DNA from 4 places in the Paenibacillus sp. KN14-4R genome. Region 3 is predicted to be linked to each of the others. Evidence: riboswitches for the same ligand, from Rfam matches in the RefSeq annotation. Region 3 holds a riboswitch; each other region holds the start of a gene.
What was found. A riboswitch is a leader RNA that binds a small molecule or an ion and turns the genes downstream of it on or off. The one in region 3 is predicted to bind cyclic di-AMP.

Region 1 (2,201 bases), 850 kb from region 3:
TTTGCTACGTAAATACCTGTGTGGTTCGTATTCGGTGTCCAGTCCAGCGCAATCTTAACATCTATTAACTTCTTATCTGCACTACCTTTCGATTCGTTTGCAGACTGCTCACTTTTACCGCAAGCTGTAAGCATGAGCAGCGTTAGTACAAGAACAGCCGCAAGACCTACTTTCAATTGCTTCATGTCGCTCTCTCCTTTTCTCTCGACGAGAATCTTTCTATGACAACAAAAAAACTCCCCAACGGGAGCCAGCATTTTTGTGCATGCACAAACAAAATCATGGTTCCTACGCTGGCATTATCCAGATCAGGTTCAAGGGTCAGTATTTTGTGGAATACAATCTCAGCCGGCCAAAAATCCCAGCACCCCGTTTGTTTTTTGAAGTTCTATACCACTATATAGCAGAATTGAGTATTTGTCTATTTTAATTATTCAATGAAAAAAACCACAGATCAGCATATGGCTGTCTGTGGCTTCTTATCTTATGGCTTTTAAAGAACGCGCTTAGCGCCAACATAATACTTCGCACTCCAGCTGGAGGAAAGACTTGTTACCATTACGCTACGCCCACGGCCAGATACTGCATTAATATATTTGTCATCGCCAATATAAATCCCTACATGCGATACGCGACTGCCTTCAGCGAAGAAAACAAGATCACCAGCTTGCAAATTGCTTACTGATTTTCCAACACTGTACATATCACTTGATGTGCGTGGAAGATCATATCCGTACTTTTTAAACACATAACTTACAAAACCTGAGCAATCAAATCCACTTGGTGAAGTTCCTCCATACACATATGGAACACCTAGATATTGATTCGCTGTATCAATGAGTTGTACGCTAATTTCAGGCTTCTTCGGTGGTGCATACCATGCAGGTGCATGGAAGTTGCCATCTACGCCAAGAATCGCAATTCCATTCTTATCATCCCACTGTAAAATAAAACCTAAGTGTTCAGCCATCAATCGTACAGGAACAAATGCTACCCCGTTATGTATCACAGGCTTAGTTGTTAACTCAACTTTTCTGTCGTCAACCGTCATCTTTGTGCTGCCAGTCGTCAGTTTGAAATTATGTTTGTCATTATGTACAGTAAGTCCAACTTCATCGCCTTCTTGATTCCAAGTCAACGTGTAGCCGATATTTTCAAACAATTGACGTACAGGCACCATTAACGAGTTGTTCTCGCCAATGTATGGATCCGTATTCAGATCAACTAAACGATCATTGACTTGAATTTTGACATCTTCATTTGCTGTTTGTGCACTTGCTGTTTGTCCGATCACGAAAGCACTTCCCAGAACAGCACATGATAATACTACGGTTTTAAATAAAGTTTTCAAACGGTAATACCTCCCAGTGTCTCCGAGGTTAGTTGACGGGTTCGGGAAGAAGGTTGCTCCCTAGATCGCATATAACACGAACATTCACCCCAAGTAAATCGGTCCCCCGTACTGACTTTATGTTTAAGCCAGATTCGACAAATTATCTATTTGACTTTAACAGATTATCATATTTTGCTAGTTTTGATCAATGAATCGCAGATTAGAAAATTTTCATTTAAGGAAATTGATTCTAATCTTTTTCTTAAAATATACCAAAAACCCGCGAAGCACCTGGCTTCGCGGGTTTCCATTTTTCTAATCTACACTGCTTCTATACAGCTTCATTAGAAGCAATTACTGGATTCGGGTTCTTTTTTAAATTGATTTTTAATGTAACCCAAGTTAAAGCACCCATTCCAACAATCCATCCGATTAGGACAATTGTATTACTCCAGAAGTCATTCATTTGACCGCTCGATATGACAGCTTTAAATCCACTTACAGAGTAAGTCATTGGTACTAGCTTGCCAAACGGTTGTAGTATATCTGGAATTAATTCAATTGGGAAAGTTCCTGCTGAAGTTGTTAGTTGTACAATAAGAAGCAAGATTGCAAGGAAGCGTCCAACATCGTTAAATGCTGTAACCAAGAATTGCAAGATCGCCATGAAAGTCCAGCTCGTTACTAAGCTGAGTAAGATGAACAATCCAACGTTTTGCACTTCCAACTTCAATCCACCAAGCAAGATTATATCTGCCAGCACTGCTTGAAGCGCACCCACGACAAGCATTACACCGAATTTACTAATAAACCAACTAAATGAGTTGGGCGGTGTGATCGCAGGTTTTTTCATTGAGTATACGATTGT
Region 2 (2,201 bases), 550 kb from region 3:
TTTATGCGGAAGGTCAATTTCAAATATTCAAAACTGACCTGCCACAATCTTATTTATGGACCATTGGCACACTCCTCATCGCCCGTATGGTACTCCATCCCATCATAAACGCAGGCGTGTATTATTCCCTTGTAAATAAGCAGCTTAATTCCGGTTACCGATTCGTCGCTGGAATTAAGCAGCTCACTGCTCCTTTCCTACTCTACTACATGATTCAGGTCGTCTTAACGTTATCACCACTCCTATGGTTGTTTCCCAAAGTCACATTTGTGTATCAGCATGCGACGAGCTATGACGGACTCGTCCAAGGCATACTCCCCTGGATCGCGGGGTATCTCCTGTATGGCTATCTCATCAATTTATGTTTCATGTATATTCAATTCGGGTGCGTACACCGTGTAAAAGCATTCTCTTCGATCCTCACTTGGTTGCGTCTTAGTCCTAAGATCATCGGATTATCATTCATACTCTTACTCATCACTTGCCTATTCGCAGCTGCCGCTATGACGACTTCCTACATCTGGGCAGGACTTCTTGCACTCTTGCTTTATCAGGCTTACCCCTTCATTGAGATGTTCCTTAAAGTGTGGTCCATCGCAACACAATATGAGCTTTGGTCATCGAAAAATGTAACGCTATAAACTAAAATAACAATCGAGGAAGAGCTTATGCTCTACTATCGATTGTTTTTTGTTTGTCATCTGCAACTTTCATTTCGTAGTAAGTTCACTATTTTTACCTTCGATAGACTATTTCCACTTCCTGTCTAGCCCCTCGCGGATTCTAGCAAAATGCTCTCAATCACACCTTCTGTCCGATTTCAAGAATAATAAGAAGTGTTAGAATGATAGAAAACGTACCACAAAGATTTAGCCAATGGAATAAGAAGATGTGGAATAAGTAAACTGTACAACCTATTATCTTTAGACTGATCTTTAAAATAAACAATTATTTTAAATAATTTGTTTTTTCGGCAGGATAATCACAAATGATGGCGAATTTAATAAAGTCGAAAAAAATCAGAACAGCCGAATTCTCTTTTTAGAGAAACGGGGGAACCATTCTTTGGGTGAATTGATCTCGCATTTGAGTGATCATAGGGAACCTTCAACCGAACCCTTAGCTAACCTCGTAGGCAGAGGAAGGGGCAATACGTAAGTGAAGAAGTATGTAGCTCTAGTATTAAGCCTAGTTTTTGTTTTAAGCTTCTCAACTGGTAACGCTTTCGCAGCGACATCACTTGAGAAGTCCGTCGAATCATTGGTAGGTACGCCTTACAAATGGGCTGGAACGACAACAAAAGGTTTCGATTGTTCCGGGTTCACAAGTTATGTATTTAACCAATTCGACATCGATTTGCCGCACAGCTCTGGAGGGCAAAGCGGTGAGGGTGAGAAAGTGAGTAAAGGTGATCTCCGTCCTGGCGACCTTGTGTTCTTCGCAACAGGTGGTGGCCGTACGATCTCTCACGTCGGTATTTATCTAGGAGACGGTGAATTTATTCATTCGGCAACGAATGCAGGCGTCGTCAAGAACAAGCTAAGCGAGTCTTATTATGCGACCCGTTATGTCACAGCACGTCGCGTGCTTGATGATAGTGCATATAAGACGCTAGCTGCTGTTGAGTAAATCAACATAAGTTCAAGCATTTCATAGCGAAACCCCGCAATCCACTTGTATAGGAGGATGCGGGGTTTTGTTTATGTCACGCATAACATGATTTTGATGTACAAACAATAACACTTGGTTCATAAACAGATAGCGAAGGAGGAATTTACTATGTCTAAACAACAGGGACATGCGAATAAAAACACAACAACTCGATCCTCAGATAAAAAAGACAAGTCCAGAAGCAAGTAAATCCATTCCCATCCGATCACATTCGCTGCATGACAATACCCCACCATCCACCTAGGAAGGGGATGATGGGGTTTGTATACTTCGGTATATTAAACGTTACTAAGTAAGTGCTTCATATTGTTTGTATAAACCATAGCCGCTGACCAGTTCTTGTAAGGTGCAGGAACTTCGACATTTCCAAGCTGGTCCGGCGTTACGCCCTGCGCTTTAAGCCCTTCCGATGCTTCAAGCAAATCACGTAAGTAATCGGCTGCTTTCGTAATCCATTCCTTCCCACCAATCGGTCCATGACCAGATACAATATACGCAATGTCCCAAGTCTTAAGCTGTTCTAGAATCGA
Region 3 (2,201 bases):
AAGCACCAAAACGATTGTCATCAGCTTTCGCCTCCTGCCTCATCGACAATGCGTCCGCATCCGTATAAGAACCCAAGAAATAAGGCGAACATACCTGCTAATGCCAGAATCATATAGATGATCATCACCCGAAATCACTCCTCCAAAATCTCGCAATCTAACCATTTTCTTTAAAAATAGGCAACAAAAAAGAAGCCTTCGCGCGAAGAGGAACTCTTCTCGCGGGCTTCTTGGCACAGTGAATAACACCATGTCTAGCGCGACAATCGTTGCCTCTCTCCGTACGCTTACGAGGTTAGCTGTCGGATTCGGGCGCTTGAGAGTCGCCCTACCTTGCATAACACAAGGATTCACCCCATGAGACTGATTTGTGTTTCAGGTCTCGTTGGTTCCCCCGCTTCCTGCTCATGAGCAGGAACTCAGCGATAAAGACATTTATATATCAACTAATAAATTCATCATCCTCTCCCAGTCAACGCTTACGAGGTTAGCTGCCGGATTCGGGCGGTGAGAGTCGCCCTACCTTGCATAACGCAAGGATTCACCCCATTTGCAGTACATATCCGACTCTCACATCGGACATTTACCACTTGTTTGGTTCCCCCGTTTTCCTCATGGAAATTAAGCGATTCAGAACTGAAAACTGTTTAATTTCTAAATCATGAGACGAATCATACGCCTCACACAGTTTTTTGTAAAGCGTGGTAATTGCAAGAAAATGATCTTACTTTGCTAGAATAACGCTTACTTTCATTTCAATCTTCCAATATCTCCTTCAAGCTATGATTTTCATCGTTTTTTACTTATTTGATATCAATTTGCATTTTCAAGCAAGAAAGTCACATCATTACTATGGGTATGAATCACATAATTAGCACCCAATCCTTTATAAATAAGACGGGGTTGAACCTCTTTTGTAATGACATAGATCGGCTCACTCGTCCAGGAACGGCATATTTGAATAAATCTGCAGCATAACGGTAAACTTTGTTCAAATAAATAAATTTGGCTATACGCATGTGCGGGAACAATCCACGTGCTGAGTTCAGAAGTGTTGATCAGTACAATCTGCTCCACACCCGATTTTAACAGCCTTTTATACTCCGATTTATTATTCGTTAGCACAGCAAAGGGCTTATTCAACCTTTGTAATGCACCAATAAACTGTTCTGAAGCTTCCGTATATCCAACCACCAATATCAATTCATTCTGATTACCCATCTCTCTCTTCCATCCCCTGTCTCTAACTTTTGCTTACGGGGTTAGCTGTCGGATTCGGACGGTGAGAGTCGCCCTACCTTGCATAACACAAGGATTCACCCCTTAACCATACAAGAATCGGCTCTCACACCGAATTATGCATGATCATCTTATTGGTTCCCCCGTTCTCTCATTCTGGAGAGATTCAGCATCTTTCAGACAGAATACTACGCTCGCTCATTTTTTTTGTAAAGTTTCCCCAACTCTTGCATAGCTTCATATCAGTAGAAAAAGATGACCTTTTGCATACTCCATCTCTAAATTGCTCTTTCCATCACGCTAGTTCTTCAAATTTCCACATTATTTACACATTCCATACATCTACAATAGCTATGAACCTATCTCTTATGTTAAAATAAAAACTGTTGAGTTTTTTTGGAGTTTAAGATATTATCCTGACAGGTGGTGTAAAACATTGCAGAAAAAGAACTATATATGGTTATATGTGTCGATCATTGCGTTTATCATACTTTGCGCATTAGCATTTGTGTTCCAATCGATTTATTTTATTTATGCAGCTAGTGCAGTTCCTATTATTATTGTGTTATTCATGCCAGACATGAACGGTGTGCAATGGATTTCACCTAGTAAAAGTAAGAATAGACTGCTCATTTACAAGGTTCAAGCCAGTGATCCTTCCGACTCCGATATGTTGATCATTTCCTTTCAACCTGGTTATGTGAACTGGAATAAACGTTATTTATACTTCTCATTAGATAAAATACCAACATTACCTCAAGTTCAAGTTGAGGATTTTACAACGAACCTAGCTGTTCTCTCGTCCGATCTTCATATGCATAAGAGTAAACAAGGTTTTGTTGGCATCTCTGTACCAAATCTCATCGAACGCTCCAAACCGATGCCTTATACGACTAATGAAGTAAATCGTATGACTATTCGTATGGCTGATCTTCATCATGTTGCAACAAGTCGTAAGCTTA
Region 4 (2,201 bases), 500 kb from region 3:
AATGGTTGTACTTTTCCCGGCGCCATTTAAACCGATTAGGCCAACCATCTCTCCTTTTTTAACAGAAAATGTAACGTCCTTCAGGATCGGTTTGCCTGGTAAATAACCGCCATATAAATTTGTGATTTGAAGCATGTCCGTCATAAGTCCCACCTACCTATTCATTGGAAATAGTGCGCTAGAATTAGGGTCTCAGATCCAAATTTCCGCGTTAAAAAAGAGCCCTTTTCACACAAAATAGTAACATTAACCAATAAAAATGGCAAAAACAGGAGCATTCATAAGAAAAATAGGGTTATCGAGAACAAATAAGTAAGTTTTACCAATAAAAATGATAATTTTAGCCAAATTTGATCAAATAGTTCGCTTTACAGGTTCTTAAGTTCAAAGTAATATTCTTGTCATATAACTTAATTACGATCATTCATTTCTTATCGCTGAGTTTCCATTTTGGGAAACGGGGGAACCGCTGTAAAAACTGGGACCAAAGTAATTGTCTCGGTTGTAGCAGAAACAATTGGGGTGAATCCTTGGAAGTAAGTTTAACTTCGGTTAACACTTATGGGCCAAGGTAGGGCGACTCTCGCGCCCGAATCCGTCAGCTAACCTCGTAAGCGTATTTTTGAGAGGGAATCATTATCGTTGTCGTGTCTACACATGTGTGTACAGAGACCGCGGGAAGATTTCTCTTCTTCCTCTTGGTCTCTTTTTATTTCACAATTGGATTAGCAGGAGTTTGTCTTTTGTTTAATCATAACCGTGATGAAGGAGGTGGACGAGGAAGGTTCGAACATTTCACTTATGGAAATGGATCGAATTCACGGACAGTTAACCATAATTTAAATCTATCAAGTCGCGTCAATTCTAATCATGCGTAAAACTCGACGGCGAGGCTTTGAAGGAGGACCGAAGAAGTGGGAAATATCTCAGATTTAGAGACCCATGTAAAACGATCATCCAGCATGTCCTTCGTAATGCGATGGAAGCGTGAAAACTTGCGTTTGATCTCAATAATATCTATCACTTCAATCGCTATGACTTTCATGTTTTTGGTGTTGTTATACGGTACGGCTACCAAGAGCGTATCCGTAGTTGTGAACGGACAAGAAACCATTGTAAAAACAAAACAATGGGTCCTAAAACGCCTACTGGATGAACAAGCTATTCGGGTTGGAGAACACGATCGAATCTCATTAGCCCTTGATTCAACAATCAAACAAGGTCAAAAGATCATAATCGATTATGCTTCACCAATTCAGATAACAGCAGATGGAGATACCGCAACTGTGTACACTGCCGCTAAAACGGTGGGAGAAGTATTGAATGATTCACATATAAAGCTAGGGGAACTTGATCGAGCGATACCAGCGTTAGAGCAGCCAGTCGCTGCCGGTACTGATATTAAGATTATTCGAGTTCGTAAGGAAACAGAAAAGATTACAGAGACGATTCCGTTTGAGACTGTTAAACAAGATGAAGCCAAGCTTGCCAAAGGGAAAGAGCAAGTCGTTCAACAAGGTAAAGAAGGCACAAAAGTGAAGCAGATGGAAAAAGTGTATGAAAATGGTGTGCTTATCTCCAGTAATGTACTTGAGGAGTTAGTGCAGACGCCAAGCGTGGAAAAGGTTATTGCGGTCGGAACGAAGAAAGAAGTCAGCACGCTAAGTGCAAGTAGTACAGATGGATTAGCAAAAGGTAAGAACTTTGCAGCCAAGCAAATTTTAAATAATGTTTCTTTAACTGCCTATTCTGCAGGTGATGGTGGTAAGGCAAAAGGAACCCCGAACTATGGCATGACTGCCACAGGTACAAGAGCTGTTGAAGGAAGAACGATTGCCGTGGACCCTAATGTAGTTCCATTAGGATGGTGGGTGTACATCGAAGGAATTGGATACCGTCGAGCAGAAGATACGGGTAGTGCTGTGAAGGGTATGGTAATGGATGTATACTATGACAGTGCAGATTATGTGAACCGTTTCGGTCGTAAACGGGGATATACCGTATATGTAATAGGACCTAAAAAACCGGAGACCGAGTAAAATTACCGATTTTGGGAAATATATTGTATACTTTATAGATGGAGAATTGCAAAGAAGAGGGAGTCCCCTCTTCTTTTTGTGCGTATAAGTGTGTTTTGAAAGGAAGGGAGCGGGAGCTTATGATCCAAGAAATAATCGTTGTCGAAGGAAAAGATGATACAG

Region 1: it holds a riboswitch for cyclic di-AMP, as region 3 does, so the genes downstream of both, ACSBOP_RS12380 (C40 family peptidase) here and ACSBOP_RS16680 (hypothetical protein) in region 3, are expected to answer to the same signal.
Region 2: it holds a riboswitch for cyclic di-AMP, as region 3 does, so the genes downstream of both, ACSBOP_RS19525 (C40 family peptidase) here and ACSBOP_RS16680 (hypothetical protein) in region 3, are expected to answer to the same signal.
Region 4: it holds a riboswitch for cyclic di-AMP, as region 3 does, so the genes downstream of both, ACSBOP_RS19270 (G5 domain-containing protein) here and ACSBOP_RS16680 (hypothetical protein) in region 3, are expected to answer to the same signal.

Annotation. Positions count from the first base shown of each region.
Region 1 is NZ_CP197466.1:2,563,984-2,566,184, forward strand. It holds gene ACSBOP_RS12375 (ABC transporter substrate-binding protein) at 1-185, opposite strand, end outside; TPP riboswitch at 268-382, opposite strand; gene ACSBOP_RS12380 (C40 family peptidase) at 494-1,351, opposite strand; cyclic di-AMP (ydaO/yuaA leader) riboswitch at 1,357-1,501, opposite strand; gene ACSBOP_RS12385 (YhgE/Pip family protein) at 1,665-2,201, opposite strand, start outside.
Region 2 is NZ_CP197466.1:3,955,766-3,957,966, forward strand. It holds gene ACSBOP_RS19520 (hypothetical protein) at 1-641, shown strand, start outside; cyclic di-AMP (ydaO/yuaA leader) riboswitch at 1,017-1,153, shown strand; gene ACSBOP_RS19525 (C40 family peptidase) at 1,159-1,629, shown strand; gene ACSBOP_RS19530 (MBL fold metallo-hydrolase) at 1,950-2,201, opposite strand, start outside.
Region 3 is NZ_CP197466.1:3,409,278-3,411,478, forward strand. It holds gene kdpF (K(+)-transporting ATPase subunit F) at 1-21, opposite strand, end outside; cyclic di-AMP (ydaO/yuaA leader) riboswitch at 269-435, opposite strand; cyclic di-AMP (ydaO/yuaA leader) riboswitch at 462-638, opposite strand; gene ACSBOP_RS16680 (hypothetical protein) at 814-1,221, opposite strand; cyclic di-AMP (ydaO/yuaA leader) riboswitch at 1,237-1,421, opposite strand; gene ACSBOP_RS16685 (hypothetical protein) at 1,676-2,201, shown strand, end outside.
Region 4 is NZ_CP197466.1:3,905,342-3,907,542, reverse strand. It holds gene ACSBOP_RS19275 (ABC transporter ATP-binding protein) at 1-144, opposite strand, end outside; cyclic di-AMP (ydaO/yuaA leader) riboswitch at 426-634, shown strand; gene ACSBOP_RS19270 (G5 domain-containing protein) at 915-2,039, shown strand; gene rnmV (ribonuclease M5) at 2,159-2,201, shown strand, end outside.